DNA from 2 places in the Roseateles sp. So40a genome. Region 2 is predicted to be linked to the other one. Evidence: predicted binding sites of a transcription regulator. Region 2 holds the regulator's gene; the other holds the start of a gene.

Region 1 (14,653 bases), 1.2 Mb from region 2:
ATCGGCCGCCTGCGGCGGACGCAACTGCAGCCGGCGGGTCTCGGTGAGCCGCTCGACAGCCGGAATGGAGAAGATGGGTGCAAACATAGGGTTAACCCGGAAATTATGCGCCCATCCGCGTTTTCAAGTCCTCCCCTCGACCGAGCGGTCGAGAAAAGAGTTCGGTCTTGCGTCACGAAAAGTGACGAAGCCGCCATCTTTGAAGAAACTTTGCCACCGCGCGCCATTCGCCCACCTCCTGACGCCCTGCCCCCCACCGGGGCGATGCGACAGCCCCCAGACAGGTCGACGGCGGGCGGCTGGCATAGGATTCCCGGCATCCGCGGTTCCGTCGGGATCCCCTCCCCCCGTGACCGCTCCCCCGACTGACGCGGCGCCCCGCGCCGCAGAACGTGAGCCTCGCCATGAAGCTGCTGGTCATCGAAGACAACCCGGACATCGTCGCCAACCTGTTCGCCTACCTCGAGCCCATGGGCTACGAGCTGGACGTGGCGCGCAACGGCCTGGGCGGCCTGGCACAGGCCGCCGCCGGGTCCTATGACGCGATCGTGCTGGACCTGACCCTCCCCGGCCTGGACGGCCTGGACGTCGCCCGGCGCCTGCGCAAGGACTTCCGCCGCCCCACCCCCATCCTGATGCTGACCGCCCGCGACACCATCGCCGACAAGGTCACCGGCTTCGAGAGCGGCGCCGACGACTACCTCGTCAAGCCCTTCTCGCTGGTCGAGCTCGAGATCCGTCTCAAGGCCCTGATGCGCCGCTCCCACGGCCTGAACCTGAGCTCCGCTGTCAGCTACGCCGACGTCAACTACGACCCCGACACCCTGGAAGCCACCCGCGCCGGCAAGCCGCTGCAGCTCACGCCCACCGGCTACAAGCTGCTGTCGGCGCTGCTGCGCGAAGCGCCCAAGCTCGTGCGCCGCGAGGACCTCGAGCGCGAGGTCTGGGGCAACGACCCGCCCGACAGCGACGCGCTGCGCACCCACATCCACGCGCTGCGCGCGGCGCTGGACAAGCCCTTCCCCGTCCCGCTGCTGAAGACCCACCCGGGCATCGGCTACCGCCTGGTCTCGCCCGATGCGGGCTGACGCCGGGCCCGCGCCATCCCCCGGCCGCCCCGCGCGCGGCACCGCCGCGCCGACCACGCTGCGCACCCGCGTCGCGGCCGCCTTCCTGCTGCTGACGCTGCTGGTGTGCGGCGCCTTCGCCGTCGCCGCGGTGCGCATCGCCTCGAGCATCGAGGACCGCCTCGTCGACCAGCGCCTGGACCGCACCGCCGACGAACTCGTCGCGCGCGAGAAGCAGGGCCTGGAAGCCGACCTGCCGCCCAGCGTCACGCTCTACCGCGGCGACGCCATCCCGCAGGCGCTGCGCGGCAAGCCGCCGGGCAAGTACACGCTGCCGCAGGACGACGCCACCTTCACCGCGCTGGTCCGCGACGACCTGGGCCCGGTCTTCGTGCTGACCGACCGCGACGAGGACTTCGCCAAGATCGAGGCCGGCGTGTACGGGCTGCTCGGCCTGGCCTTCGTCTGCTGCCTGGGCCTGGCGCTGTTCCTCGCGCAACTGACCGCCAGCCGCATCGTGGCCCCCGTCACCGCGCTGGCCAGCGCCGTCGAGACCGACGCCGCGCCGCGCGACTATCCGCTGCTGGACTCGACCGACGAACTGGGCGTGCTGTCGCGCGCCTTTGCCGCGAAGACCGAGGCGCAGCAGCGTTACCTGGACCGCGAGCGCTGGTTCACCGGCGACGTCAGCCACGAGTTGCGCACGCCGCTGGCCGTGATGCTGGGCGCGGCCGAGGTGCTCAAGGCGCGGCTGCAGGGGCGCGACGACATGGTCGAGCTCGCCGAGCGCATCCGCCGCACCGCCGCCGACACCAGCGAGCGCGTCGTGGCGATGCTGCTGCTGTCGCGCGACCCGGCCAGCATCGGCGCGGAGCCGACCGCGCTGCTGCCGCTGCTGCGCCAGGAGATGGAGCGCTGCCGGCCGCTGCTCAAGGGCAAGGCCGTCGAGATGACGCTGCACGCCGCGCCCGCCGACGCCGGCCTGGAGGTGCCTGCGCGGCCGGAGCTGGCCGCCATCGCGCTGGGCAACCTGATCCGCAACGCCTGCCAGTTCACCGACCAGGGCCGCGTCGACATCCGCCTGGAATCGGGCCGCGTCGTCATCGAGGACACCGGCATCGGCATCCCGCCGGCCGTGCGCGACCGCATCTTCGACCGCTTCATGCAGGTCGACCCGGCCGGCGCGGGCAGCGCCGGGCTGGGCCTGGCCATCGTCAAGCGCGTCGCCGAGCACCTGGGCTGGACCGTCAGCCTGGAGGCGCCCGGCAACGGCGGCACGCGTTTCGTGCTGAGCTTCAAGGCCCCGTCCGCGGCGGCCTCGCGCACCGACACGTCCGCGTGATGGCCTGAACGTTCAGGGCTGGCGCACCGGTCGATCGCACCACTCCGGCGTTGAGCCCCAGACCTGCCGATAGCAGGCGCCATAGATCTCCCGCGCCTGCACGTAGAACTCCTGCACCTCGCGGGGGGCGGCTTCATCGCTGGCCGGGAGGTTCTGGCCGCGCGCGATCAGGTGATGGAACCGGGTGCCGGAGAGGTGGGCGTCCAGCTTGAACTCCGCTGCGTCTGCCGCCAGCATCTGGAAGGCGCGCTTCAGTTCGCCGGCATGGATCGAAGGATCGTGAGGAGGCCCCGGGGGGATCACGACCGATTGATAGGCGATCGAGCTGCATGCCGGTAGCGGCGGGGACGCGGTCTCTCGGCAGCAGGACAACAATCGATGGGGCATGGGGGCCTCGCTTCTGGATGGGGGAAAGGGTCCCCAGTCCCGGCGATCCGCGCCGAGGTTCACCGCCCCTTCCCCGCCCAGGTCATCGGCTGGGTAACTTCCCCGGCGTCATATACTGTATGCCCATACAGTTAATTGACCGCCATGCCAGCGCCCTTGTCCTCCGAAGCCATGCCGCTCCCGCCCGCCGTGGCCGACGCGCTCTGGCGCGGCGACGAACTGGGCCGCGGCACCGACACCGTCTGGCCCAGCGGCTTCGACGCGCTCGACGCCGAGCTGCCCGGCGGCGGCTGGCCCGGGCGCCAGCTGACCGAGGTGCTGCTGCCGCAGTTCTCGCTGGCCGAATGGCGGCTGGCGGGACCGGCGCTGCGGCGCGTCGTCGCGGACGGCGCCGCCGTGGCGATGGTGGGGCCGCCCAAGCGCCCCCACCTGCCCGGACTGATGCACCTGGGGCTGGATGACCGTCACCTCGTCTGGATCGACGCCCGTGCGCCGTCCGAGCGGCTCTGGTGCGCCGAGCAGCTGATCAAGTCCAACGCCGCCGGCGCGGTGCTGGCCTGGATGCCGCAAGCCGCGCCCGAGCAGCTGCGGCGGCTGCAGGTGCTGGCGCAGTCGTTCGAGGGACCGGTGTTCCTGTTCCGGCCGCTCTCGGCGCGCCATGACCCGTCGCCGGCGCCCCTGCGGCTGCTGGCGACCATCGACGTCGACTGGGCGCTGGACGTCCAGATTCTCAAGCGCAAGGGCCCCGCCCACGACACCCCGCTGAAGCTGGCCTCCATCCCCGGCGGACTGGAGCACGTGCTCACGCCGCGCGTGATGCAGCCCAGCACGATGCGGCCGGTGGCGCCGGTGACCGAACCCGCGCCCGCCCCCTTCTTCCCGGAGTTCTCCCATGTTGTGGGTCGCGCTGATCCTGCCGCCTCGTCCGCCCGCTCCGTTTGAGGATCCGGCGACCGCGCCGCCGCCGCACCTCTGGGGGATATGCGCGGAGGCGCAGGCCGGGCTCGCCGTGTGGTGCCTGCAGTTCACGCCGCGCGTGGCGCTGATGGAGGACGCCGTCGTGATGGAGGTCGAGGCCAGCCTGCGGCTGTTCCGCGGCTTGCCGGCGCTCAAGGCGCGCCTGTCCGACGAGGCGCCCGACCTGGGCGCCATCGGCATCGGCTGGGCGCCGTCGGCCACCGCGGCGCTGGTGCTGGCGCGCTGCGGCGTGCTCGACCTGAACGGCCGGCTGTTGCAGGCGGTGCTGGATCCGCTGCCGCTGCAGGCGCTCAGCGCCGCCGCGGAACACGCCGAGGCGCTGAGCCGCGCCGGCATCAACACGCTGGGCCAGTTGCGGGCGCTGCCGCGCGGCGGCATCGGCCGGCGCTTCGGCGCGGCGCTGCTGGCGATGCTGGACCAGGCCTACGGACTGCGGCCCGAGGCCCACGCCTGGGTCGCCCTGCCGGAGGACTTCCACGCGCGCGTCGAGCTGCCCAGCCGCGAGGACCACGCGCCCGCGCTGCTGATGGGCGCGCGGCCGCTGCTGATGCGGCTGTGCGGCTGGCTGGCGGCGCGCCATGCCGGCGCCACCGGCGTGACGCTGCACTGGGTGCATGACTCGATGCGCGCCAAGGACGCCGGCGACGGCGGAAGCCTGACGGTGCGCACCGCTGAGCCGATCCGCGAGCTCGAACACTTCTGCCGGCTGATGGCCGAGCACCTGGCCAAGACCCGGCTGCTGGCGCCGGTGGGCGAGCTGCGGCTGGAGGCGGTCGGCGTGCAGGCGCTGGTCGAGGACAGCGGCTCGCTGCTGCCCGACGCGGTGCGCACCGGCGAGACGCTCTACCTGACGCTGGAGCGCATCGCCGCGCGGCTCGGGCCTGAGCGGGTGCAGCAGCCGGTGCTCGCCGACGACCATCGACCGGAATGGCAGACGCGCTGGAAGACCTGCGGCGACGGCAAGTCGCCCGGCGCGGGGCGCCGTCGCGGCAAGGGCGCGGCCGTGCGCGTGCCGCCGGTGCCCGAGCCGGCCTTCCTGCTCGACCCGCCGCTGCGGCTGGCGGTGCGCGAGCACCGGCCGCATTACCAGGGCCCGCTGACGCTGCTGGTCGGTCCCGACCGCGTCGAGGGCGGCTGGTGGGACCGCGTGCCCGCCGACGAGACACGGCCCGCGCATCACCGCCAGGTCACGCGCGACTACTGGATCGCCGTCAACGAGAACGCCGGCGTGATGGCGGTCTATCGCGAGCCGGTCGAGGACGGCGGGGGCGCCTGGTTCCTGCATGGTCTGTATGCATGAGCTGCCCGACTACGCCGAGCTGCGCTGCCTGAGCAACTTCAGTTTCCTCAGGGGCGCCAGCTGGCCCGAGGAACTGGTCGAGCGCGCGAAGGCGCTCGGCTACGCGGCGCTGGCCATCACCGACGAATGCTCGATGGCCGGCATGGTGCGCGCGCACGTCGCGGCCAGGCAGCACGGCATGAAGCTGCTGGTGGGCAGCCAGTTCCTCATCGATCCGCTGGACGCCGGGGACGATTCGGCCTTCACCCTCGTCGTGCTGGCCTGCAACCTGAACGGCTACGGCAACCTGTGCCAGTTCATCTCGCGCCTGCGCCGCTCGTCCGAGAAGGGCACCTACCGCTGCACCCGGGCCGACATCGGCCCGCAGGCGCTGGACGATTGCGTCGTCGTCGCCTGCCCCGACCGTCACGCCACGCCGGCGCAGCTGCTGGACATGTCGCGCTGGCTGCTGACGCGCTTCACCGGCCGTTGCTGGCTGGGCATGGACCAGCCCCAGCATGTCGATGACGAGGTCCGCCTGCTGCGCCTGCGCGAGGCCGGCGCGCTGACGGCGATCCCGCTGGTGGCCGTCGGCGACGTCACCATGCATGTGCGCAGCCGCAAGCCGCTGCAGGACGTGCTGACCGCGACCCGGCTGGGCCAGCCGCTGACCGAGTGCGGCCAGGCGCTGGACCGCAACGCGGAGCGCCACCTGCGCCACCGCGGGCGTCTGGCGCTCAGCTTCCCGGCGGACCTGCTCGCCGAGACGCTGCGCGTGGCCGAGCGTTGCGACTTCAGCCTCGATGAGCTGCGCTACCACTACCCGTCCGAGGTCGTGCCCGACGGCCAGACGCCAGCCAGTCACCTGCGACGGCTCACCTATGAAGGCGCGGGCCGGCGCTGGCCGGCGGGCGTGCCGGCCGCGGCCAGCGAGCAGATCGAGCGCGAGCTCGCGCTCATCGAGGAACTGCGCTACGAGCATTACTTCCTGACCGTGGCCGACATCGTCCACTTCGCGCGCTCGCAGGGCATCCTGTGCCAGGGTCGCGGCAGCGCGGCGAACTCCATCGTCTGCTTCTGCACCGGCGTCACCGAGGTCGATCCGGACCGGATGCAGGTGCTGTTCGAGCGCTTCATCAGCAAGGAACGCAACGAGCCGCCGGACATCGACATCGACTTCGAGCACGAGCGCCGCGAGGAGGTCATCCAGTACCTCTACCGCAAGTACACGCGCGAGCGCGCGGCGCTGGCGGCGGTGGTGATCTCGTATCGCGTGAAGAGCGCGCTGCGCGACGTGGGCAAGGCGCTGGGGTTCGATCCCGAAGTGCTGGACACGCTGTGCGGCAACCACCAGTGGTGGGACGGCCAGACCATCGATGCGGAGCGGCTGCGCGAGTCCGGACTCGACGCGAACGACCTGGCTGTGCGGCAGTTGGTCGAGATCACGTCGGAGCTGCTGGGCTTCCCGAGACACCTGTCGCAGCATCCGGGCGGCTTCGTGCTGACGCACGGGCCGCTGACGCGCATGGTGCCGGTGGAGAACGCGTCGATGCCGGACCGCACCGTCATCGAGTGGGACAAGGACGACCTCGACGCGGTCGGCCTGCTCAAGGTCGACGTGCTGGGGCTGGGCATGCTGACGGCGATCCGCAAGACGCTGGACTTCGTCGGCAAGCGGGAGCGGTATCCGTTCGAGCTCAAGGACATCCCGGACGAGGATGTCCCCACGTACAAAATGATCCAGCGCGCCGAGACGATCGGCGTGTTCCAGATCGAGAGCCGCGCGCAGCGCAGCATGCTGCCGCGATTGAAGCCGGAAAAGTTCTACGATCTGGTGATCGAGGTCGCCATCGTGCGGCCCGGTCCGATCCAGGGCGGCATGGTGCATCCCTACCTGCAGCGGCGCCAGGGCTTCGAGAAGGTCGTGTATCCGCCGGGGCTCAAGCCGGTGCTGGAGCGCACGCTGGGCGTGCCGGTGTTCCAGGAGCAGGTGATGCAGATCGCGATGATCGCGGCGGGTTTCACCGGCGGCGAGGCCGACGACCTGCGGCGCTCGATGGCGGCGTGGAAGCGCAAGGGGGGGCTGCAGAAGTACCACGCCAAGATCGTCGACGGCATGACCGCGCGCGGGTACGAAGCGGCCTTCGCCGAGCAGATCTTCGAGCAGATCAAGGGCTTCTCGGAATACGGCTTCCCGGAGTCGCATGCCGCGTCCTTCGCGCTGCTGGTCTACACGAGCAGCTGGCTGAAATGCCACCGGCCGGCGGAGTTCCTCGCTGGCCTGCTGAACGCTCAGCCGCTCGGCTTCTACTCGCCGAGCCAGCTGGTGCAGGAGGCCAGACGCAAGGGCGTCGAGGTGCTGCCGCCCGACGTGATGCACAGCGACTGGGATTGCACGCTGGAGCGCGCGGACGGCCGCGTGATCCGTCCGACGCGGCGCGGCGCGGCGGCTGACACGATCGACGCCTTGCCGCCGGACAAGGACGGCATCGTCGTGGAGGACGACGGCGACCCCTTCCTCGACGCGGACGAAGCGCTGGCGGCTGACGCGGCGCCGGTGAAGGTGCGACTGGGGTTGCGGCTGGTCAAGGGCCTGCAGCAGGCGTCGGCGGGCGTGATCTGCCGGGAGCGTCGGAACGGTCCGTTCAACGATGCGGAGGACCTGGCGCGACGCACCGGGCTGAACCAGCAGCAGATGACGATGCTGGCCTCGGGCGACGCGCTGACGAGCATCAGCGGGCACCGCCGCCAGCAGATGTGGGACGCGGCCGCGCAGCACGCACCGCCGCCCTTGCTGGCGTCAGCGCCGGTGCAGGAGGACTTCCTGGCGCTGCCGCAGGCGCCGGAGGGCGAGGAGATCGTGTTCGATTACGCGTCGCTGGGGCTGACGCTGAGGCGCCATCCGCTGGCGCTGCTGCGGCCCGCGTTGCGCGATCAGCGCTGGATGTCGGCCGAGGAACTGAACGCGCTGCCTGACGGCCGGCCGGCGCGGGGCTGCGGGATCGTCACGGTCAAGCAGCAGCCGGCGACGGCCAAGGGCACGATCTTCATCTCGCTGGAGGACGAGACCGGCGACATCCAGGTGATCGTGCACCGGGCGCTGTGGCAGCGTCAGCGAGACGTGATGCTGCATTCACGGCTGATGGGGGTGAAGGGCAAGTGGCAGCGCAGCGGCGACGTCCGCAACCTGATCGCCGGCCACCTGGAAGACCTGACACCGATGCTGGGTCGGCTGCGGACGGAGAGCCGGGATTTTCATTGAGCCTTCATCGCCGCTTCCCTGACCAACCGTCCTCGATGGCCTTCTTCATCTGCTTGAGCGACAACGGCTTCTTCCTTTTGCGCGGTCGATCCGCGAGGATCCCGACGATGCTTTCGATGCGGCTGCTCTTGCGGCACAAGTGCAGGATGCACGTCCCGTTCGACCAGGAGACGTTCTTCCACCCCCCACGAATGTAGGCATCGTCCGACGCGCGCATGCGCCATTCGGGGGGTGCCCAGGCCGCGCGTGTTGCGCCACCATCGGTTCCAACAGTCCTCATGCCGATCTCGACGGTGGTCCATCGTCGCGGCGGCCGCAGAAGATGAAGAAGATCGCCGCCCTCCCCGACGCGGTGCCCACGCCGGCCCCCGTCATCTGCTCCCCCTCCTGGGCCCTGCTCGGCATCGAGCCGCTGCGCGCCGCGATGGAGTACGCCAGCTGCCGCCTCATGGACCGCAGCGGACACGCCAGCGGCGACGGCCACCCCGTCATCGTGTTTCCCGGGCTCGCCGCGGACGCGCAATCCATCGCGCCGCTCGTCGGCTTCTGCCACGGCCTGGGCTACGCGGCCCGCGACTGGGGCCGCGGCATCAACACCGGACCCGTCGGCGACATCGACGCCTGGCTCGATGCGCTCGCGCTCGACATCGAGGCGCTCGTGGCTGAACACGCGCAGCCGGTGTCGCTGGTCGGCTGGAGCCTCGGCGGGATCTATGCCCGTGAGGTCGCCAAGCGCATCGCCATGCCGGTGCGCCAGGTCATCACCATCGGCACGCCCATCACGGGCGAGGCCACGCAGACCAACGTCAGCCTGCTCTATCGCTGGGTCAACGGCACGCTGCCCGTCCTCGACGACGATTTCAAATCGCGCCTGATCGCCGCGCCGCAGGTGCCGACGACCTCGATCTACAGCCGCAGCGACGGCGTGGTCGCCTGGCAGGCCTGCGTGCAGCCCGAGGACCATGCGATGGTCGAGAACGTCGAGGTCGACGGCAGCCATTGCGGCCTCGTCTGGAATCCCGCCGTGCTCAAGGTCGTCGCGGATCGCCTGTCCCACGCGCCTGAAGCGTGGCGACCCTATGGCGCCACGGCGGGCATGCCGGCCGCCGCCGCGCTGACCTGAGCCTCGCCGCGGCGCCTGACGCCGCCCCCTTTCGCCCATGACAAACGAGGCCTCCTCGACGATGAGGAGGCCCCGTTGGCTTGGGCTCAGCGGATCACCGGATCAAGGCGATCAGGATGATGATGGGAATGGGCACGCCCAGCATGTAGAGCAGGATCGATCGCATGTGAGTTCTCCTTGTCTGGTTCGTTGTCTGACTCGTTGTGTGACTCGTTGTCTGACTCGTTGCTCATTCGATGAGGTCGCGTTGCCGGCCGCCGACCGTGGCCAGCAGGCTCGCGGTGAAGGCGCCGATCAGCAGCGCGACGAACATCCACAACGCCGTCGTCAACGCCGTCTTGCGCGCGGCATCCGCGGCCTCGCGGGCCTTGGTCTCCAGTGCCTGCGCCTCGGCGCGGGCGCGCTGCAGCGTCTCGGTGACGCGACGCTCGGCTTCCGCCTGGCTCAGGCCGGTGCGTTGCGCGACGAGCTGCGCGGCGGCTCGCGTGTCCTCCGGCGACAAGGTACCGCCGTCACGGACCGCGCGCACCAGCAGGCGATTCAGCGCCGCCGAGGATTGCTCGTCCGCGTGAACCATCGAGGCATCCGGCCAGGCACGCAGCGTCGCCGGATTGGCGCCGGCCGGCGCGGTGGACGGCGTCGTCGTCGATGCCGGCGCCAGGGCCGCGGGCCGCAGCAGCGTGTCCACGTAGTAGCCGAAGTCGCCGCTGCCGAGCGAGGTCCGGGCCATCGAACCGGAGGCCCCGCCCTTCGCGCCCGACTCGTCGGTGGCACCCGCCGCCGCGGTGACCGCCGCCGCCCCGGTCGCTGCCGTGCCGGCCGCCACCGCCGCGCCCTTCACGCCGATCCCGGCGATCGCACCGACCGACGCGGTCAGCACGGCTGCCGTGAACAGGGTGGCCACGGCCCAGGACAGCAGACCGTGCGCGGTGTCGCGGAAATGGACCTCGTCCGCGTCGGTATCACGCCATCGCACGCGCAGCCGACCGGCGAGGTACCCGCCGAGCCCGGAGGCCGCCAGCTGCGTGAACGCCAGCCATACGATGCCCGCCACGCCCAGCGTCGCGGCACTCGCGCCGTCGTTGGCCCAGGGCGACGCGGCCGCCAACCCCAACCCCACGCCGAGCAGCAACAGGATCAGCGACAGCGCCGCCGCCGCCGCGGCACCGGCCAGCACCGCGCCCCATGACACCGCGGACGTCGACGCGCGCGGAGCCAGCACCCCGCCCACAGCGGTCTCGCCCGCGTACCAGGCCTCATTCTTCGTCACCATGGCAATCCCCTCGAGTTGTGATGAAGTGCTACAGGCAAAGGGCGAGCCCGCAACGGCGTCTTCACGCGCTCGGCCAGCCGCGTAACCAAGTCGCGTAACGCCCGTTACGGCGATGGCGTCACACGCAGGGGTTCATCCGCGCAGAATGCAGCCCCGATGACCGCCGTTCACCACTCCCCGCTCACGCATCAAATCCAGCTGCTGCCGCAAGGTCTGCGCATCGACGAGCTGCCCGAGCTGCGCAGCCGCTTGCTGCCGCGCCTGATCGCCGCGCTGCTGCAGGCGCATGAACAGGGCCTGGCCCGCGTCGACAGCCCCTGCTCGCGCGCCGAGCTGCGCGAGCGCATCGCCGGCATGGCCGAGCTGCACCGCACGCAGGTCTGGCGCGCGCTGGCGCTGCTGGACGACAGCCCACTGGCCGCGCTGATCGAGGCCAGCGCCCGCAGCAGCGGTCCGTTCTGGCTGAACGCCGTGCTGCTGCCCGCCTGCCGCTTCGAGATCGACGGTGAACCCGCCACCGGCGAGGCGCTCGCGCGCTGGCTGGGCCAGCAGCGCCCGGTGCGCGCGCCGGCCGCCGCGCCGCTGCTCCCGCTGGCCTATGCCGAGGCGCTCGCCCGCGCCGATTACCTGCTCGACCGCGGCGAGCTCTATCCCGCCCGCCTCGCGCTGCAGCAGGCCGCGCCGCACGTGCCTCCCGGCGACGACGCCGCCGCCGCGGCGCTCGGCCTGCGCCGCGCCCGCATCGCGCGCCGGCTCGGCGACTGGGCCGCGCTGCAGGACGAACTGCGCGAGCTGGGCCAGACGCTCAACAACAGCCGGCTGCCGCGTCTGGAACGCCGCCAGTTGCGCGCTCGCGTGGCGATCCTCGCGGCGTGGCACTGGTTCGGCAGCCTCGGCCAGGCCGCGCCCGCGCTGGACAAGCTCGACGAGGTCGATCCCGACGTGCTGGCCGCTGACTCCACGCTGCGTTGCGACCACGGCAACCTGCGCGGCATCGTCCTGCGCGAGCTCGCCATCGCGCGCGGCGACGCGGCGCTCGCGGCGCAATCGCTGGCCAGCCTCGGCGACGCGCTGCGCAGCGCCTCGCTCGCCGGACTGCCCGACGCGCTCCAGGTCTGCGCCGCCAACCTGTCCAACGCGATCGGCCGGCTGGTCGAGGCCGAGCTGCTGCCTGCCGCCAGCGTCGACAGTCCCGACGGCCCTGACAGCCCCGACGGTCCCGGCATCGAGGACGCCCTGCGCTGGCTGCTGCTGAGCGACGCGCTCTGCGCGCGCTGGCAGCTCGGTCGCAGCTCGCTGCTGAACACCATCTTCCTGCTGCGGCTCGCCGCGCTGGGACGGCTGAACTTCACCGCGCTGCAGCGGCTGGCCACGGCGCAAGGCCTGCCCCTGCCCGCCACGTCCTTCGGCGAACTCGCCGCGCAGCGCTGGGCCTCGTGCCGGGCCAGGCAGTCCCAGATCCCGGCCGACCAACGCTGCGCGTTCCTGCTGCTCTGGGCCCGGCATGCCCTCGACGAAGGCGACGCGTTCAGCGCGACCGACCTGGTGCGCCAGGCCCGGCTCCAGGCGCGCAAGCTCCGTGACGAGGAGGCGCGCCGGCGTTACCTCGACGAGGCCGATGCGTTGATGCCCCGCGCGCAACGGGCGTAACGGCATTTCAACGACGTCCGGCGACGCGGACTTCGCACACTGGCGGCATTCCTCATCCACCGGAGACCGCCATGTCCCTTCCCCGCCTGATGGCGAGCGCGCTGCTCGCCTGCCTCGTGCTCACCGCCTGCCGCGCCTCGCTCGCGCAGCCCACGCCCGCCGACCAGCGCGAGCGCTGGGAGACGCGCGCCGAATGGACCCGCGAGTTCGATCAGCTCGGCACGCAGGGCGCGCTGGTGGTGCTGGACGCGCGCGCGCACCGCTGGCTGGCTTCGGACAGCACGCGGGCCTTCGAGCCTTTCATCCCCGCGTCGACCTTCAAGATCCCGATGACGCTGATCGCGCTGGAGACCGGCACGGCGGTCGACGAGACGCAGCCGTTCAAGTGGGACGGTCAGAAGCGCGCCATCGAGGCCTGGAACCGCGACCAGACGCTGGCCTCGGCCTTCCAGGTCTCGGCGGTGTGGGCCTACCAGTCCATGGCGCGGCGCGTGGGCCAGCCGGCACTGCAGCAGTTCGTGCGCGACTTCCGCTACGGCAATGCCAAGGCCGGACCGATCGTCGATCGCTTCTGGCTGGACGGCGACCTGCGCATTTCCGCCGTCGGCCAGATCGAGTTCCTGCGCCGCGTGCACGACCGCGCGCTGCCGCTGTCCGACCGCACCTACGACATCGCGCGCAAGGTCATGCTGCGCGACCAAGGCCCGGGCTGGCGGATGTACGCCAAGACCGGCTGGGCCGATGACGCCAAGCCGCGGCCCATCGGCTGGTTCGTGGGCTGGGTCGAGCTCGACGGCGACGCGCGCCCGGTCTACTTCGCGCTGAACATGGACATGACCGACCCCGCGTTCGCGCCCCGGCGCGAGGAGATCGTCAAGCGCGTGCTGCGCGGTCTGGATCTGCCGATCGCCACGCGCGGTTCCTGAGGGTGGGCACCCGCGGGGGTGATGTCGGATACTCGGTCCCCACCCCCATCCCTCACCCCGAATGGATGTCCTGATGAAGTTCTCCTCCCCCGCCCGTTTCGTTCTCCCCATCGTCCTCGCGCTGGCCGGCGCCGCGCAGGCCCAGGTGGTCGTTGCCAACGCCTGGGTGCGCGCGACGGTGCCGCAGCAGAAGTCGACCGGCGCGTTCATGCAGATCAAGTCGCCGACGGACGTGAAGCTGGTGTCGGTCAGCACGCCGGCGGCCGGCGTGGCCGAGGTGCACGAGATGGCCATGGACGGCGACGTGATGCGCATGCGTCCGGTGACGGCGCTGCCGGTGTCCGCGGGCAAGCCGGTGGAGCTGAAGCCCGGCGGTTATCACGTGATGCTGATGGACCTGAAGGCGCCGCTGAAGACCGGCGACGCGGTGCCGCTGACGCTGGTGTTCGAGGGCGCGGACAAGTCCCGCTCGACGGTCACGGTCCAGGCGCCCGCCAGGACGGGCCCCGTGGCGGACGCCAAGGACCCGCACGCGGGTCACGGCGATCACAAGCATTGAGCATCGGTCGACGTCGTCGACGTCGTCGACCCTCTCCGATCGCGGCCGGGCGTCCGGCCCGTCCACTCAGCGCCGCAGGCCCTCGGCCAGGTGGTCCACCAGCGCCTGGAGCCGTCGCGGCAGGAAGCGCTGGCTGGGCAGCAGCGCGTGCAGCGGCATCGGCCGCCCCACCCACTCGGGCATGACCTCGACCAGCGCCCCGCTGGCGAGGCTGTCGCGGATGTCCAGCTCGCTCTTGTAGGTCAGGCCCCGCCCTTCGAGGGCCCACTGGTGGGCGATGCCCCCGTCGTCGGCCGTCCGGCGGCCCGCGACGGTCACGTCCAGCGGCGGCGACTGCAGCGCGTCGCGTCGCCAGAAGCGCCACACCCGCTCCAGCCGGTCGCCGATCTTGAAGCGGATGCAGTCGTGATGGGCCAGCTCGCCCGGATGCGCCGGCCGGCCGTGGCGGCGCAGGTACTCGGGCGAAGCGACCAGCAGCCGCCGGCCGTCGTAGAGCTTGCGCGCGACCAGCCGTGAATCGGCCAGCTCGCCGTAGCGCAAGGCCAGGTCGACCTCGTCGCGCACCACGTCCTGGAGCGCGTCGCCGACATTGAGCTGCAGCTCGACGCCGGGATGGCGATCGAGGAATCCATCCAGCAGCGGCAGCACGATGCGCCGCGTCAGGTCGCTCGAGGCGCTCACGCGGATGCGTCCGCGCAGGACCTCCGCGCCGCGCGACTTGCCGCCACTGGCCTCGCCTTCGTGCTCGCTCATCACCGCGAGCCCCTCGTCCAGCAGCTCCAGCGCGCGCTGCGCGTAGTCGCGCAG
Region 2 (14,653 bases):
CGCGCGGCGATCGCCGCCGCCGAGGACGGCGTCACCGCGGCGAAGTGGCAATTCGGGCCGTCGCCCACGGTCTCGCGCCAGCGCGCGACCGGTTCCGGCTACGTCACGGTGCTCAGCGTGCAGCAGCCGCTCTACACCGGCGGACTGCTGACCGCCAACCTCGCCGCCGCCCGCACGGCCGTGCGCAGCAGCGGCCAGGACCTGCTCGCCGCGCAGCTCCAGCTCCGGCTGCGGATCGTGCAGGGATGGGCGGACTGGTCCAAGGCGCACGGCCGCGTGCAGGCGCTGGAAGGCCTGCGCGACAGCCATCGCCAGCTGCTCGACATGATCCGGCGGCGCAACACGGCCGGCGTCGCGACGAACTCGGACGCGGCGCTGGCGACCTCCCGGATGAGCGCGGTCGAAGCTGAACTCGCCCAGGCACGGCTCGAGGAGAACCTCCAGCGCGACCGGCTGCAGCGCCTGGCACGGCGACCCGTCGATGCGCCGCTGATGGCCGCGCTTGACGGCGAGCTTCCCACCCCGCCGACCTTGAACGCCGTCCTGGACCGCATCCAGCTGTCGCCGGAGATGGCGCTGGCGCGCTCGGCGGTCGACGCGGCGCGGGACGAACTCGCGCGCGCCAAGGCCGCCCTGATGCCCACGCTGAGCGTGCGCCTGGACCATCAGAGCGGCGCCATCAACGATCAGCGCATCGGACTGGTGTTCCAGGCGGGGCTCCAGGGCGGTCTGTCCGGCCTCTCGGGCGTGAACGCGGCACGCTCGCGCATCGCTGCCGCCGAGGCCGCCGTCGCCGCCACCGAGCAGGACCAGTTCGGCAACTACCAGCTCGAGTACACGCGCTACGCCGCCGCGGTCGCCTCGCTGCGCAACGCGGGCCTGACCGTCGCCACCAGCGACGAGGTCCTGGCCTCCTACCGGCGTCAGTTCGAGGCCGGCAAGCGCGCCTGGCTGGATCTGCTCAACATGGTCCGGGAAGCGCATGCGACGCGCCAGGCCCAACGCGACGCGGCCATCGACGAGCGCGCGGGCCTGTACCGGCTGCGCCTGCTCACCGGCGCCATCGACACCGGGCTGGACACCACGGCAAACGCCGCGACCGACCGCGCCGGCGAGGCCGGCCCCGCCCCATCCCCGACCGTCTGGGTCGACCCCTCCGGGTCCTGACCACGACGCCCACGGCCTCCGCCCTCCGCCACGCCCGCCCCTCGAAAGCGCCCCATGTCCTGGAACTTCCTCTCGCGCCGCCCTTCCGCGCCGCCCGCGCCCGCCTCGTCCTCGCTGGCCGTCGCGCTGACCCATTGGTTGCGGCTCAAGGGCCGCCCGGTCCCGATCGAGCAGGTGCGACAGCGCCAGGCCGAGCAACCGGCCCCTGCCGAGGACCTCGCCGCGGCCGTCCATCTCGCCAGCGCGGTCGACTCGAGCGCCCGGTTCACCTGCCTGCAGGGACCGCAGCTCGCCGCGCTGCCGCTGCTGTGCCATCACGCGGAGCATGGGTGGCAGGTGATCACCGCGCGCACGCCGCAAGGCCTGTGGCGCTGCGTCGGCGCCGATCAGGTCCGACGCGAGCTGGTGCTGGACGCGCAGCCCTGCCTGCATGCGACCGCGGAAGACGACGCGCGACAGGCCGCCGACACGACGGCGCACGGCATGATGCTCAGCCACCTGCGCGGCCAGTGGCCCACCTTCGCCGAAGCGGCCGGCCTGTCGCTGCTGCTGTCGGCGATCGGCATCTCGATCTCCTTCTTCTCGATGCAGGTCTACGACCGCGTCATCCCGAATCAGGGACACCAGACGCTCTGGGTGCTCACGGTCGGCGTCGGTCTGGCGGTGCTGATCGAGTTCCTGCTCAAGCTCGCCCGCGCGTCGCTGCTCGAGCCCCGGCTCAAGCTGCTCGACGTCGGCATCTCCAAGGCGCTGATGTCCCGCCTCGGCGCGGTGCGCATGGACCAGCGGCCCGGCGCCGTCGGCACCCTGGCGTCGCAAGTCCAGAGCTTCGAGTCCATCCGCGGCATCCTGTCCGCCGGCACCCTGTTCCTGCTGTTCGACATGCCGATGGCGCTGCTCTTCGCGCTGGTGATCGCGGCGATCGGCGGGGCGTGGATGGCCTTGCCGGCTGTCGTGCTCTTCGGGTTGACGGTGCTCACCGGCCTGCTCCGCGCGCGCCGCATCGCGCGCTTGACGGCCAGCAACCAGTCCGGCGCGAACGCCAAGACGGGCCTGCTGGTCGAGACGATCGAGGGCACCGAGTCGATCAAGGGCCTGGGCGCATCCTGGCGCTTCGAGGCCCGCTGGGCCGCGCTGTGCGAGGTCAACGCCTCGCAGAGCCTGGCGCTCAAGCATGAGAGCGACACCACCTCCTACCTCGCGGCGGCGCTGCAACAGGCGAGCTACGTCTCGCTGATCTGCGTCGGCGCGGTGCTGGCGATCCATGGCGAGCTGACGCAGGGCGCGATCGTCGCGTGCTCCATCCTGTCGGGCCGGGTGCTGTCGCCGCTGGCCTCCATCCCGCCGCTGCTGGTGCAACTGGGCAGCGCCCGAGCCTCGATGAAGGCGCTGGACGCGATCTTCCGGCTGCAGGTCGACAACCACGCGATCGAGCGGCCGATCGTGCCCGAGACCCTGCGCGGTGACCTGCGCTTCGAGGACGTCGAGTTCAGCTATCCCGGCCAGAAGGACCCGCTGCGCATCGGCCATCTGAACATCCGCGCCGGCGAGAAGATCGCCATCCTGGGCACCGTCGGCGCGGGCAAGACCACCCTGCTTTCGCTGGCCTGCGGACTGTCCAAGCCATCGCGCGGCACCGTGTACCTCGACGGCGTCGACCAGCAGCAGATCCACGCCGGCTGGCGGGCCTCGCACCTTGCCTACGGACCGCAGCACGCCTGGCTGTTCGCCGGCACCTTGCGCGACAACCTGCTGTTCGGACTGCCTGATCTGGACGACGACACCCTGATCGCGGCCTGCCGCCGGACGGGGCTGTGGCCGATGGTCGCTCAGCATCCGCATGGGCTGGACCGCAAGCTGTCGGAAGGGGGCCGCGGCCTGTCCGGCGGACAACGCCAACTCGTGGCGCTGACGCGCCTCGTCCTGGCGGATCGACCGGTGTGGCTGCTCGACGAGCCCACGTCCGGCATGGACGACGGACTCGAACACGCGACGCTGCGGCTCATGAAGGAACTGCTCAAACCCGAGGCGACGCTGCTGCTGGTCACGCATCGACTGTCGATGCTGGCGCTGGTGGATCGCGTGATCGTGCTGGCCCCGCAAGGCGTCCTCGCCGACGGCCCGCGCGACGAGGTCCTCGCGCGCCTGCAGGGCCGGCCGGCTCCAGGCGCCGCGGGATCTCCCGCCACGACGCACTCTGCGGCCACGCGCCCGGCGCGTCCTGTCGAGGCGCCCACCGCCTCCGCGCCGACGGCGACCTCCGTCGCCCCCTGACACGCTTTCAGCAAGGACTTCCCATGTCGACTTCCTCTTCCTCCCCGCATGCGCCTTCGCGCCTTCGCTGGACCGTCCTGGCCACGGTGGCCGCGCTCGGCGCCGGTCTCTGGTGGGCCTCCGTGGCCGAGATCGAACAGGTCACTCGCGCCGGCGGCAAGGTCATGGCATCCTCGCGCACACAAGTCATCCAGGCACCAGATGGAGGGGTGGTGGAGCAGCTGTTCGTGCATGAGGGAGATGCCGTCCGCAAAGGCGACCTGCTCGCCCAGTTGGACAACACCAAGGCCAGCGCCGCGCTGGCGGATTCCAGCGAAAAATCCGCGGCGCTGAACGCGTCGCTCGCTCGACTGCGCGCGGAGACGCTCGGCACTCCCTATCGCCCTGCCGCCACCAACGCCTTCAGCGAACTGCAGCGCAAGCTCTACGAGCGCCGGCAGACCGCGTTGCGCGAGGAGCTCGCGGTGCTGACGACCTCCGCGGATCTCGCGCGGCGCGAGGTGGAGCTGAATGAGCCACTGCGCCAGGCCGGCGACATCAGCGCGGCTGAGTTCCTACGACTGCAACGGGCCGCCAACGAAGCGGCCGGCCTGGTGACCACCCGCCGCAACAAGTTCCTGCAGGACGCACAGGCCGAGCTGGCCAAGACCGAGGAGGACCTCGCCAGCATCCAGCAGGTGCTCAACGACCGTCGAGGCAATCTCGAACACATGCAACTCCGCGCACCGGTGGACGGGATCGTCAACCTGATCACGCAGACCACCGTGGGTGCGGTGCTGCGCCCGGGCGACGAGATCATGCAGCTGCTGCCCACCGGCGAAGACCTCATCATCGAGGCGCGCTTGCGCGCCGCGGACATCGGCTTCGTGCGCCCCGGCATGCAGGCCACGGTGAAGCTCGACGCGTTCGACTACAGCATCTATGGCGCACTGGACGGCACCGTGAGCTACGTCAGCCCGGACGCCTTGACCGAACGCACACCGCAAGGCGAACAGCCCTACTACCGGACGCACATCCGCATCACGGGCAAGCGTTTCCACGGCGAGAAGGCCGATGCCATCGTGATCCAGCCCGGCATGACCGCGACCGCGGAGATCATCAGCGGCCGTCACACGGTGCTGGACTACCTGCTCAAACCCGTCAGGAAGACCATGTCCGAATCGCTCGGCGAGCGATGATCCGCAAGCCGCCGCCCGACCTGTCGATGTTCGCCACTCACTTCGCGTCATTGACCCATCGTCGACTTCACCGACAACAACCCGGATCCTCAGGGGACCCCTCACATGATCACTGTCACCATCATCGAAGACGACGCCACCGTCCTGCAGCGGCTGATCGACGTCGTGTCTGCCAGCAGCGCCTGCCAGATCGTGGGCATCGGCCGCAACCGCGGCGAGTCGGTCTCGGCGATCCTGGCCAACCGCGCGGACATCTATCTGGTGGACCTGGGTCTGCCTGACGTCGACGGGATCGACCTGATCAAGCTGATCAGCGAGAAGTGCCCGGACGCCCACAGCATCGTGATCAGCACCTTCGGCGATGCCAAGCATGTGATGCGCAGCCTGCGCTCGGGTGCCTCGGGCTACCTGCTCAAGGAAGAGATCCAGCCCAGCCTCATCGACAAGATCATCGCCACCCACAACGGTCACGCCCCGCTGAGCCCCGCCGTCTCGCGCCTGGTGCTGGACAAGCTCGAGAGCCTGGAGACCGGCGTGAAGCCCAAGGTCGACAAGGCGCAGAAGCTCAAGGAGCTGGGACTCGGCCAACGTGAATGGAGCGTGCTGAACCTGCTGATCGAAGGCCTGCCGATCGTCGACATCGGCAACCGGTTGTCGATCTCCCGCTTCACGGTCAATCAGCATCTGCGTTCCATCTACCGCAAGCTGAACGTGAACTCCCGCGCCATGGCCACCAGCGTCGCGCGCATGCATGGACTGATCGACGAATGAATCAGGCCTGATCCGCGCGCCGTGCGGGCGCCTCGGTCGACACGCGTTCTGCGACGAAAGAAAGAAGCCGCCTTCAGGCGGCTTTTCGCCGTGCCCCCCGCCTCAGGCCGCGGCCAGGCCTTGTGTATCGGCGAGGGTCGCCGCAGGGGTCGGCAAGCGAGTGACTTCCGCGGCGGGGACTGGCGACATCGAAGGCGGCTTCAGGCGCATGCGCAGCAACTGCTGGCAGAGGAAGAACGTGGCGCGATCAAGGGCCCTCTGGGACTGGCCAGACGCAGCTTCGCGCAATCGGCGTCGACCCGTGGCGAGTTCCTCTCGCAGTTGCGAGGCCAGGTCGGCATCGCGTCCATGCGTGGCCGCGAGGTTGAGCACCGTCAACCAGCCCATCAGCAACGCGCGCGGCAGCGCTTCCAGGACCTCCTCCATCGTCTCGGCCTGGACGATCGTCTGCGGCGCATGCAGCGCCTGGATCCTCATCAACCGGACGACGACGGCCGGGTGCCGGCCCGCGAGCATCGCCAGCGAGCTCGCCTCCACGCCCGCGCGGGCCAGCGCCATCAATTGACCGATGACGCGCGGGTCGCATCCCGGCAAGGCAGCCACCGCGGTGGTCGTCGGCCGGGCGATCGCATAGCCCTGGAAGTAGTCGGCACCCGCGTCGCGCACACGCACCAGCGTCGCCTCGTCCTCGATCTTCTCGGCGATCACGGACAGGCCGAGCCGGTGGGCCTGGCGAATCAGCGCCGACAAGCGCCCCCCGTCCAGATCCGCCACGTCGACCTTGGCGAATTGCACCCAGGGCGCCAACGCCCAGCGCGGGTCGTCGAGTCGCTGCACGTCGTCGAGCGCGAAACGGTAGCCTCTGCCGTGGAGCTCACGGAGCCGCCGCGTCAGGGCCTCGTCCACGGACACGGTCTCCAGCACCTCGATCACGCCGATGTCCGGCGTCACCGTCTCGGCGATCGGGCTCATCAGCGTGCGCGCATCCATGTTGATCAGCAGGTCCCCCAGCGGGTGTTCCGCCGCGGGCGTGCGCGTCAGCAGCTCGGCATCGATCAGCGCGTTCGACAACACCGCCGCCGTGCCGTAGCCGCCGAGCTCCGGCCCGACCTCCCCATCGCGGGCGTTCCAGCGGAACAGCAGCTCGGTCGCGACCACGCGACCGGTCCGATCGATGATCGGTTGGCCGGCGTAGCGAACGTGGGTACCGAGGTCTTCCGCACCGCTGACGGGGGTGCAACCGGAGTCGTGGGGACGGGGCATGGGTGCTCGAAGGCAAAGGGAGAAAAGCAGGGCTTCATGCTATGAATCGCCCGCTCAGCGCCGAATAACAACTCCTTGTCATCCATGACCAGTCGCTAGCAGTTGAAGGTGGGTCGCCCCCACTTCGATGGTGGCGACGCGGGCGCCCCGTTTGCCGAAGTCGAACACCGTCCGCCGCGAGGCGTCGCACCGGAACCCCGGCGCGAGACCTCGTCGACTCATCCGCCGACCTCGGACCGTCGGCCGCCGCAGGGAGATACTCCCCCTCGCAGGCGACGACACAGCCGCCCGGGTCGTTGGGTTTTCTTATCCGGATCACAAGGAGAAACAACATGCAGATGCGACACACCCGACTGGCCGCCGCCGCCCTCGCCGCCGCCGTCCTCGGCGGTTGCGCCAACATGGATGAACGCCAGCGCGGCACCGCGGGCGGTGCGGCGATCGGCGCGGTCTCGGGCGCGGTCATCAGCTCCGCCACCGGCGGCAAGGCAGGCACCGGTGCATTGATCGGCGGCGCGCTCGGTGCGGTGGCCGGCAACGTCTGGTCGCGCCACATGGAGGACAAGCGCCGCGCGATGGAGCAGGCCACGCAAGGCACCGGCGTCGAGGTCACGCGCACCGCCGACAACCAGCTCAAGCTCGACGTGCCGAGCGACATCTCCTTCGCCACCAACAGCGCCGCCGTCGAGCCGCGCCTGCGTCCGGTGCTGGATGCCTTCGCCAACGGGCTGAACAACAATCCGTCGCCGACGGTGGTGCGGGTCGTGGGCCACACGGACAACACCGGTTCCGACGCGATCAACGACCCGCTGTCGCTGCGTCGCGCCGAGAGCGTGCGCGGCTACCTGGCCGACCGCGGCGTGCGCGCCGACCGCATCGAGGTGGCGGGCCGCGGTTCGCGCGAGCCGCTGATGTCGAACGACACGCCGGAGAACCGCGCCAAGAACCGGCGCGTCGAGATCTTCCTGCGTGAGCCGCAGCAAGGCTCGGGCGGCTGAGGCCGGCGCGCCTGTCGCCCGCGTGGCGGCGCGACGGTGACGGGCCTGGGTAGCATCCAGCCCCTATGAACCCGTCGCCCGCGCCACCGCCGCCCACACCCCAAGCCGCGGGCGCTTCCACCGGTCTGCTCCCGCTGCTGTTCGTCGCGGTGTGGAGCACCGGTTTCATCGGCGCGAAATTCGGACTGCCCGACGCGGAACCGTTGACCTTCCTGTCCTGGCGCTACGCGGCCGTGCTCGTGCTGATGCTGCCCGTGGTGCTGGTGCTGCGCGCGCCGTGGCCCGGCTCGCTGCGGGCCTGCGGACACATCGCCGTGACCGGACTGCTGGTGCATGGTGTCTACCTGGGCGGCGTGTTCACCGCGATCTCGCACGGCCTGCCCGCCGGGATCACCGCGCTGGTGGTCGGCCTGCAGCCGCTCGTGACCGCGCTGGGCGCGCGCGCCTTCCTCGGCGAGCGCATCGACCGCCTCCAGTGGCTGGGGCTGAGCCTCGGTTTCATCGGCGTCGGACTGGTCGTCGCGCAAAAGATCGCGGCGGTGCCCGGCGGCGCCCTCGTGACGATGCTGCTGCCGGCGATGCTCGCGCTGCTGGGCATCACCGTCGGCACGCTGTACCAGAAGCGCTTCTGCCCGTCCTTTGACCTGCGCACCGGCTCGATCATCCAGTTCGTGCCCAGCCTGATCGTCACCGCCGCGCTGGCCGCGGCCACCGAGACGATGCAGGTGACCTGGTCCGGGCAGTTCGTCTTCGCGCTCGCCTGGCTGGTCCTCGTGTTGTCGCTGGGCGCCGTCAGCCTGCTCAACGTGCTGATCCGTCGCGGCAGCGCGGTCCACGTCGCCAGTCTGTTCTATCTGACGCCACCGGCCACGGCGCTGATCGCCTGGGGCCTGTTCGGGGAGACGCTGTCGGTCCTGGCCATGGCCGGCATGGCCCTGGTCGCCGTCGGCGTCTGGCTCGCGCGACGCCGGGCCTGAGCGCGTCCGCTCAATCGGCCAGCAGGCGCAGCATCAACTCGACGCGCGCGGCCCACGGCGACAACGCGGCGCCCGGCTCGTCGCTCGCGCCAACGATGCGTCCCTGGGCGCAGCGGGTGGTCCGCCACACCGGCACACCGGCTTCCTTCAGCGCGCGCACCGGTGCCTCCAGGGCCTCATGCAGCGTGCCGTTGCCGGTGCAGGCGAGCACCAGTCCCTGCAGGCCCGCCACTCGCCAGGCCTCGATCGCGCGCGCATCAGCGCCCGCGTGACTGCCCAGCACCTCGACCCACGGCCAGGCCTGACCCCCGGCCGGCAAGCGTGCCACACCGAGCGCCTCACCCGCCGGCCAGTCGCGGAAGCGGCGCAACACGCCCTCCTCCACCACCGCCAGCGCGCCGGCGTCGGGGCCCGCCTCGAAGGCATCCAGACGATATGAATGCGTCTTGCGGAGCTCCAGCCCCGACCACACCTGACCTGCCACCACGGCAACGACGCCCGACACGCCCTCGGACTCCGCCACGGCAACCGCGTCGAGCAGGTTCTGCGGTCCGTCGGCCTGGATGGCCGTCGCGGGCCGCATCGCCGCGGTGAGCACCACCGGCTTGCGCGGCGCCAGCACGCGTTGCAGCAGGTAGGCGGTTTCCTCCAGTGTGTCCGTGCCGTGCGTGATCACGACGCCGCGCACCTCAGGCCGCTCGAGGTGCGCCTGCACCCGGCGAGCGAGTCGCGCCCAGGTCGCGTGATCCATGTCCTTGCTGTCGAGCTGCGCGAGCTGCTCGGCCTCCAGGGAGCGACTGGCCAAGGCCGGCACGGCCGCCACCAGCGTGTTCACGGACAGCGAGCCGGCCTTGTAGCCGACGTTGTCCGTCGCACTGCCGGAGGCTCCGGCGATCGTCCCGCCGGTGCCGATGATCACGAGGGTCTGCGCCGCGCTTTGCAATTTATCGTCTCCTGTATAAAAATCCAGATGCTGGATGAATTCTCAGGCACGCATCGAACAGTCATGCACCCCGCTGTGGGGTGAACCGCTTCGACCCGGCTTCGTGGCATTCAGCCTTCCCCACCGAATAAAGGCCTGTGCTCGTGGAAACACCGCCCAAACTGACCGCCCGCCAACAACAGATCTTCGATCTGGTCCGCGACAGCATCGAAAGCACCGGCTCCCCGCCCACGCGCGCGGAGATCGCGCAGCAGCTGGGTTTCAAGTCGGCCAATGCCGCCGAGGAACACCTGCAGGCGCTGGCCCGCAAGGGCGTCATCGAGCTGGTGGGTGGCACCGCCCGCGGCATCCGCCTGCCGTCGACGGCGCTGCGCCAGGTCAACCGGGCCCGGGAGCACAGCCAGTTCGCGTTGCCGCTGGCCAGCCTCGCACAGCTGACGCTGCCGCTGGTGGGCCGGGTGGCCGCCGGCGCGCCGATCCTCGCGGAGGAACATGTCGAGCAGCACTATAGCGTCGACCCTTCGATGTTCTCGAAGGCGCCGGACTTCCTGCTGCGCGTGAAAGGCATGAGCATGAAGGACATCGGCATCATGGACGGCGACCTGCTGGCGGTGAAGAAGGTCAGCGAGGCGCGCAACGGTCAGGTGGTTGTTGCGCGGATCGGCGAGGAGGTGACCGTGAAGCGCCTGGAGCGTCATGCCGACGGCATTCGACTGCTGCCCGAGAATCCGGATTTCCAACCGATCGACGTCACGCCCGATGAACAGTTCGCCATCGAAGGCTTGGCGGTAGGTTTGATCCGTTCCGGCGGCTTCCACTGACCATGACGGCCGCCCGCACCACCGCGCGCAAGTCGCACAGCAAGGCGGCCTCAGCGGAGACCTGCACGCAACTGCGGCAGATTCCCAACATCGGACCGGCGATGGTCCGCGATTTCCAGTTGATGGGCATCCATCAGCCTGCGGATCTCGTCGGTGCCGATGCCTTCGCGCTGTATCAGGGCATCTGCAAACTGACCGGGAAACGCCACGATCCTTGCGTGCTGGATACCTATATGGCCGCTGTTGATTTCATGAATGGCGGCCCACCCAGGGATTGGTGGAGTTACACCGCCCAGCGCAAACGCGAGTATCCGGATCTGTGAAGAAGCCGGATAGATCGCCGCATTCGGGTTCACACTGAAATCCCGGCGAATGATGGCGCCGACAGAATGCGTGTGAAACCAATGCCGGAAAAGAAAAAACCCTGCCGACTTGCATCGACAGGGTTTCAATGTTGGCGGAGTGGACGGGGCTCGAACCCGCGACCCCCGGCGTGACAGGCCGGTATTCTAACCAACTGAACTACCACTCCTAAGACGACGTTGTTAAGCACGTCATTCTTGTTCGCGGACAAGTTGCGCTGCAAATCTCCAGATCCATACAGATCTGCGATGCAGCCAAGCCTTGTCAAACTTGGCGTCCCCTAGGGGATTCGAACCCCTGTAATCACCGTGAAAGGGTGGTGTCCTAGGCCTCTAGACGAAGGGGACTGAACCTTCTCGCATCGACTCAGACCGCGCCCAGACTTCCCGAAGGAATTCTGGTGGAGGTAAGCGGGATCGAACCGCTGACCTCTTGCATGCCATGCAAGCGCTCTCCCAGCTGAGCTATACCCCCGAATGCTTTCGCATCGAATCGGTACGCTGCCCGAGTCTCAAAACGTTGGCGGAGTGGACGGGGCTCGAACCCGCGACCCCCGGCGTGACAGGCCGGTATTCTAACCAACTGAACTACCACTCCAGATACTCAAGATCTTTCGATCCGTCGCATCAAACTCTTTTCTATCTCTTGTCGCATCGATCCGATCAATTGCTTGACCGTATCGCTGCGTCGATATCGTTACTATACCTGATTTTGACAACGATCAAATCGATTTCCGAAGAATTTTTCGATTTTCTCGTTCAATCTCTAAGTCAGTAACCAAGCTCGACAACTTGGCGTCCCCTAGGGGATTCGAACCCCTGTAATCACCGTGAAAGGGTGGTGTCCTAGGCCTCTAGACGAAGGGGACTAAACCTTCATTCCTTGAACCGCGCGCCACACAAACCGAAGTTTGGTGGAGGTAAGCGGGATCGAACCGCTGACCTCTTGCATGCCATGCAAGCGCTCTCCCAGCTGAGCTATACCCCCTTCGGGGATTCGATCCGACTTCTTTTCGGCTTCCTTGAATCTCGTCGGGGAGCTGACGCTCCCCGTTTTGATTCGCTGTCTGCCGCTTCGAAGTTCGTTTCGAACATCGCGCTGTTCAAGCGAGAACAAGAGTATAGACCGAGTTTTAAACGGAACGCAAGCGGTTCAACAAAATTTCTTTGTCGAAGAGTTCCAGCACCGCATCGACCGATGGCGTCTGCGTCCGGCCACACGCCAGCACCCGCACCGGAATCGCCAGCTGCGGCATCTTCAGGCCGTGGGCGGTGATGGTTTCCTTGATCGCGGCATTGATCGCGGCCTTGTCCCACACGGCCAGCGCCTCAAGCTTGTCCGCCAGCGCCAGCACCGCCGGCTTCACGGCGTCGGTCAGGTGCTGGGCGCGATCCGCCTCGCTCGGGGTCACCGGCGACACGTACATCGCCAGCCAGTCCGTCAGCGCCACGGTGGTGCTGCAGCGATCCTTGAACAGCGCGCACAGTGCTTCCAGGCGGGCCGGCGCGGCCAGGCCGCGCTTGGCCATCTGGGCCGTCACCAGTTCGGCCAGGCGGGCGTCGTCGGCCAGCTTGATGTAATGGGCGTTGACCCACTCGAGCTTCGCCGGATCCCACTGGGCCGGGCTCTTGGAAATGTGGCTGCCGTCGAACCACGACACCAGTTGCTCCCGCGAGAACAGCTCATCGTCCCCATGGCTCCAGCCCAGGCGCGACAGGTAGTTCAGCATCGCCTCGGGCAGGTAGCCGTTCTCCTCGTAGGCGGTCACGCTCACCGCGCCGCGGCGCTTGGACAGCTTCAGGCCATCGTCACCCAGGATCACCGGGATATGTCCGAACGCGGGCAGCGGGGCGCCCAGCGCGTTGAACAGGTTGATCTGCCACGGCGTGTTGTTGATGTGCTCGTCGCCGCGGAAGACGTGCGTGATCCGCATGTCCCAGTCGTCGATGACGACGGCGAAGTTGTAGGTCGGCACGCCGTCCGGACGCAGCAGTATCAGGTCGTCGATCTCGCGGTTGTTGATCGTGATCGGGCCCTTGACCACGTCATCCCACGTGACGTCGCCGTCGATCGGATTCTTGAAACGCACCACCGGATCGACGCCCGAGGGAATCGCCGGCAGCGTCTTGCCGGGCTCGGGACGCCAGGTGCCGTCGTAGCGGCGCTTCTCGCCGCGCGCTTCCTGACCGGCCTTCATCGCGGCCAGTTCCTCGGGCGTGCAATAGCAGCGGTAGGCGGTGCCCGCGGCGATCATCTGATCGATCACCGCGTGGTAACGCTCCAGGCGCTGCATCTGGTAGATCGGGCCCTCGTCGTACTCGAGGCCCAGCCACTTCATCGAGGCCAGGATCTGGTCCACCGAGTCCTGCGTCGAGCGCGCGACGTCGGTGTCCTCGATGCGCAGCACGAATTCGCCGCCGAAGTGGCGCGCGTAGGCCCACGAGAACAGCGCCGTGCGGGCGGTGCCCAGGTGCAGGAAGCCCGTCGGGGATGGCGCGATGCGGGTGCGGATCGGAGAGGTCATAGCGAGTTCAAACCACGGGCCAGGTCGGCCTTGATGTCTTCGATGTCTTCGAGGCCGACCGCGACGCGGATCAGCCCCTGCGTGATGCCGGCGGCCTGGCGCTGCGGCTCGGTGAGCCGGCCGTGCGAGGTGCTGGCCGGATGCGTGATGGTGGTCTTGGTGTCGCCCAGGTTGGCGGTGATCGAGCAGATGCGGGTGTGGTCGATCACGTGGAAAGCGGCCGCGCGGCCGCCGTCGGTCGCCGCATTAGCACCACCCTTGACGATGAACGCCACGACCGCCCCGCCCTGCCCGCCTTGCTGGCGCATGGCCAGTTCATGCTGCGGGTGCGACTTCAGCCCCGGGTAGTACACGCGCTCCACGCCCGGATGCGCTTCCAGCCATTCGGCCAGCACCGCGGCGCTGGCGGTCTGCGCCTTCATGCGCACCGACAGCGTCTCCATGCCCTTGAGCACGACCCACGCGTTGAACGGCGACAGCGACATGCCCACGGTGCGCATCACCGGCGTGAACACGTCGTTGACGTACCTGGCCGGTCCGCACAGCGCGCCGGCGATCACCCGGCCCTGACCGTCCAGGTACTTGGTCCCGGAGTGGATGATGAAGTCCGCGCCCATCTTGGCGGGCTGCTGCAGCGCCGGCGAGGCGAAGCAGTTGTCCACGGCCAGCAGCGCGCCATGCGCATGGGCGATGTCGGCCAGCGCCGCGACGTCGCAGACCTCGGTCAGCGGGTTGGTCGGCGTCTCGGCGAACAGCAGCTTCGTGTTGGGCTGCAGCGCGCTCTTCCATTCGGCGAGGTCGGTCTGCGACACGAAGGTCGTCTGGACGCCGAACTTGCCGAACTCCCCCTGCAGCAGCTTGATCGTGGAGCCGAACACCGAGCGCGAGCACACGACGTGGTCGCCCGACTTCAGAAGCCCCATCACCAGCAGCATGATCGCGGACATGCCCGAGGAGGTCGCGATGCAGGCCTCGGTGCCCTCGAGCGCGGCCAGCCGGCGCTCCATCATCATGACCGTCGGATTGGAGAAGCGGCTGTAGACGAAGGCCTCTTCCTCGTTGGCGAAACGGCGCGCGGCGGTGGCCGCGTCCGGATGCACGAAGGAGCTGGTCAGATAGAGCGCCTCGGAGTTCTCTCCCCAGGGCGACGGCGGCAGGCCCTCGCGCACCGCGAGCGTGTCCAGTCGCGCGTCCTCGGGCAGGCCGACGCGAGGAATGCCGCCCGGGATACTGCTGCCCTTCGCGTCGTCCGCCATCACTGGTCCCCTCCGCTCTGCAGCGCCAGACGGCTGCGCGCGGGCAGGTCCTCTTCCTCGGGCTGCGACTTGCGCTGGGCCTGCATCGTGGCGAAGTCCTCGGCGGTCACGTCACCGG

The links. Region 2 encodes LexA, which represses DNA repair genes until DNA is damaged. Its sites were predicted from a motif close to ACTGTATNNNNATACAGT; they were not measured.
Region 1: a site for LexA is predicted at 2,911-2,928, ahead of imuA (translesion DNA synthesis-associated protein ImuA). Genes of this name have one in related genera too.

Annotation. Positions count from the first base shown of each region.
Region 1 covers NZ_CP182288.1:751,540-766,192, reverse strand. The annotation lists gene ACNI65_RS03525 (GNAT family N-acetyltransferase) at 1-87, opposite strand, end outside; gene ACNI65_RS03520 (response regulator transcription factor) at 405-1,088, shown strand; gene ACNI65_RS03515 (sensor histidine kinase) at 1,078-2,409, shown strand; gene ACNI65_RS03510 (hypothetical protein) at 2,422-2,796, opposite strand; gene imuA (translesion DNA synthesis-associated protein ImuA) at 2,968-3,738, shown strand; gene ACNI65_RS03500 (Y-family DNA polymerase) at 3,689-5,074, shown strand; gene ACNI65_RS03495 (error-prone DNA polymerase) at 5,058-8,315, shown strand; gene ACNI65_RS03490 (hypothetical protein) at 8,320-8,532, opposite strand; gene ACNI65_RS03485 (esterase/lipase family protein) at 8,638-9,438, shown strand; gene ACNI65_RS03480 (hypothetical protein) at 9,668-10,711, opposite strand; gene ACNI65_RS03475 (hypothetical protein) at 10,868-12,361, shown strand; gene blaOXA (class D beta-lactamase) at 12,433-13,287, shown strand; gene ACNI65_RS03465 (copper chaperone PCu(A)C) at 13,361-13,846, shown strand; gene ACNI65_RS03460 (LysR family transcriptional regulator) at 13,913-14,653, opposite strand, start outside.
Region 2 covers NZ_CP182288.1:1,969,038-1,983,690, reverse strand. The annotation lists gene ACNI65_RS09205 (TolC family protein) at 1-1,167, shown strand, start outside; gene ACNI65_RS09200 (ATP-binding cassette domain-containing protein) at 1,222-3,441, shown strand; gene ACNI65_RS09195 (HlyD family type I secretion periplasmic adaptor subunit) at 3,528-4,619, shown strand; gene ACNI65_RS09190 (response regulator) at 4,725-5,390, shown strand; gene ACNI65_RS09185 (EAL domain-containing protein) at 5,493-6,653, opposite strand; gene ACNI65_RS09180 (OmpA family protein) at 6,992-7,651, shown strand; gene ACNI65_RS09175 (DMT family transporter) at 7,717-8,628, shown strand; gene ACNI65_RS09170 (asparaginase) at 8,639-9,571, opposite strand; gene lexA (transcriptional repressor LexA) at 9,715-10,392, shown strand; gene ACNI65_RS09160 (helix-hairpin-helix domain-containing protein) at 10,395-10,715, shown strand; tRNA gene ACNI65_RS09155 (tRNA-Asp) at 10,848-10,924, opposite strand; tRNA gene ACNI65_RS09150 (tRNA-Glu) at 11,027-11,102, opposite strand; tRNA gene ACNI65_RS09145 (tRNA-Ala) at 11,154-11,229, opposite strand; tRNA gene ACNI65_RS09140 (tRNA-Asp) at 11,276-11,352, opposite strand; tRNA gene ACNI65_RS09135 (tRNA-Glu) at 11,548-11,623, opposite strand; tRNA gene ACNI65_RS09130 (tRNA-Ala) at 11,667-11,742, opposite strand; gene gltX (glutamate--tRNA ligase) at 11,888-13,279, opposite strand; gene ACNI65_RS09120 (O-succinylhomoserine sulfhydrylase) at 13,276-14,535, opposite strand; gene purF (amidophosphoribosyltransferase) at 14,535-14,653, opposite strand, start outside.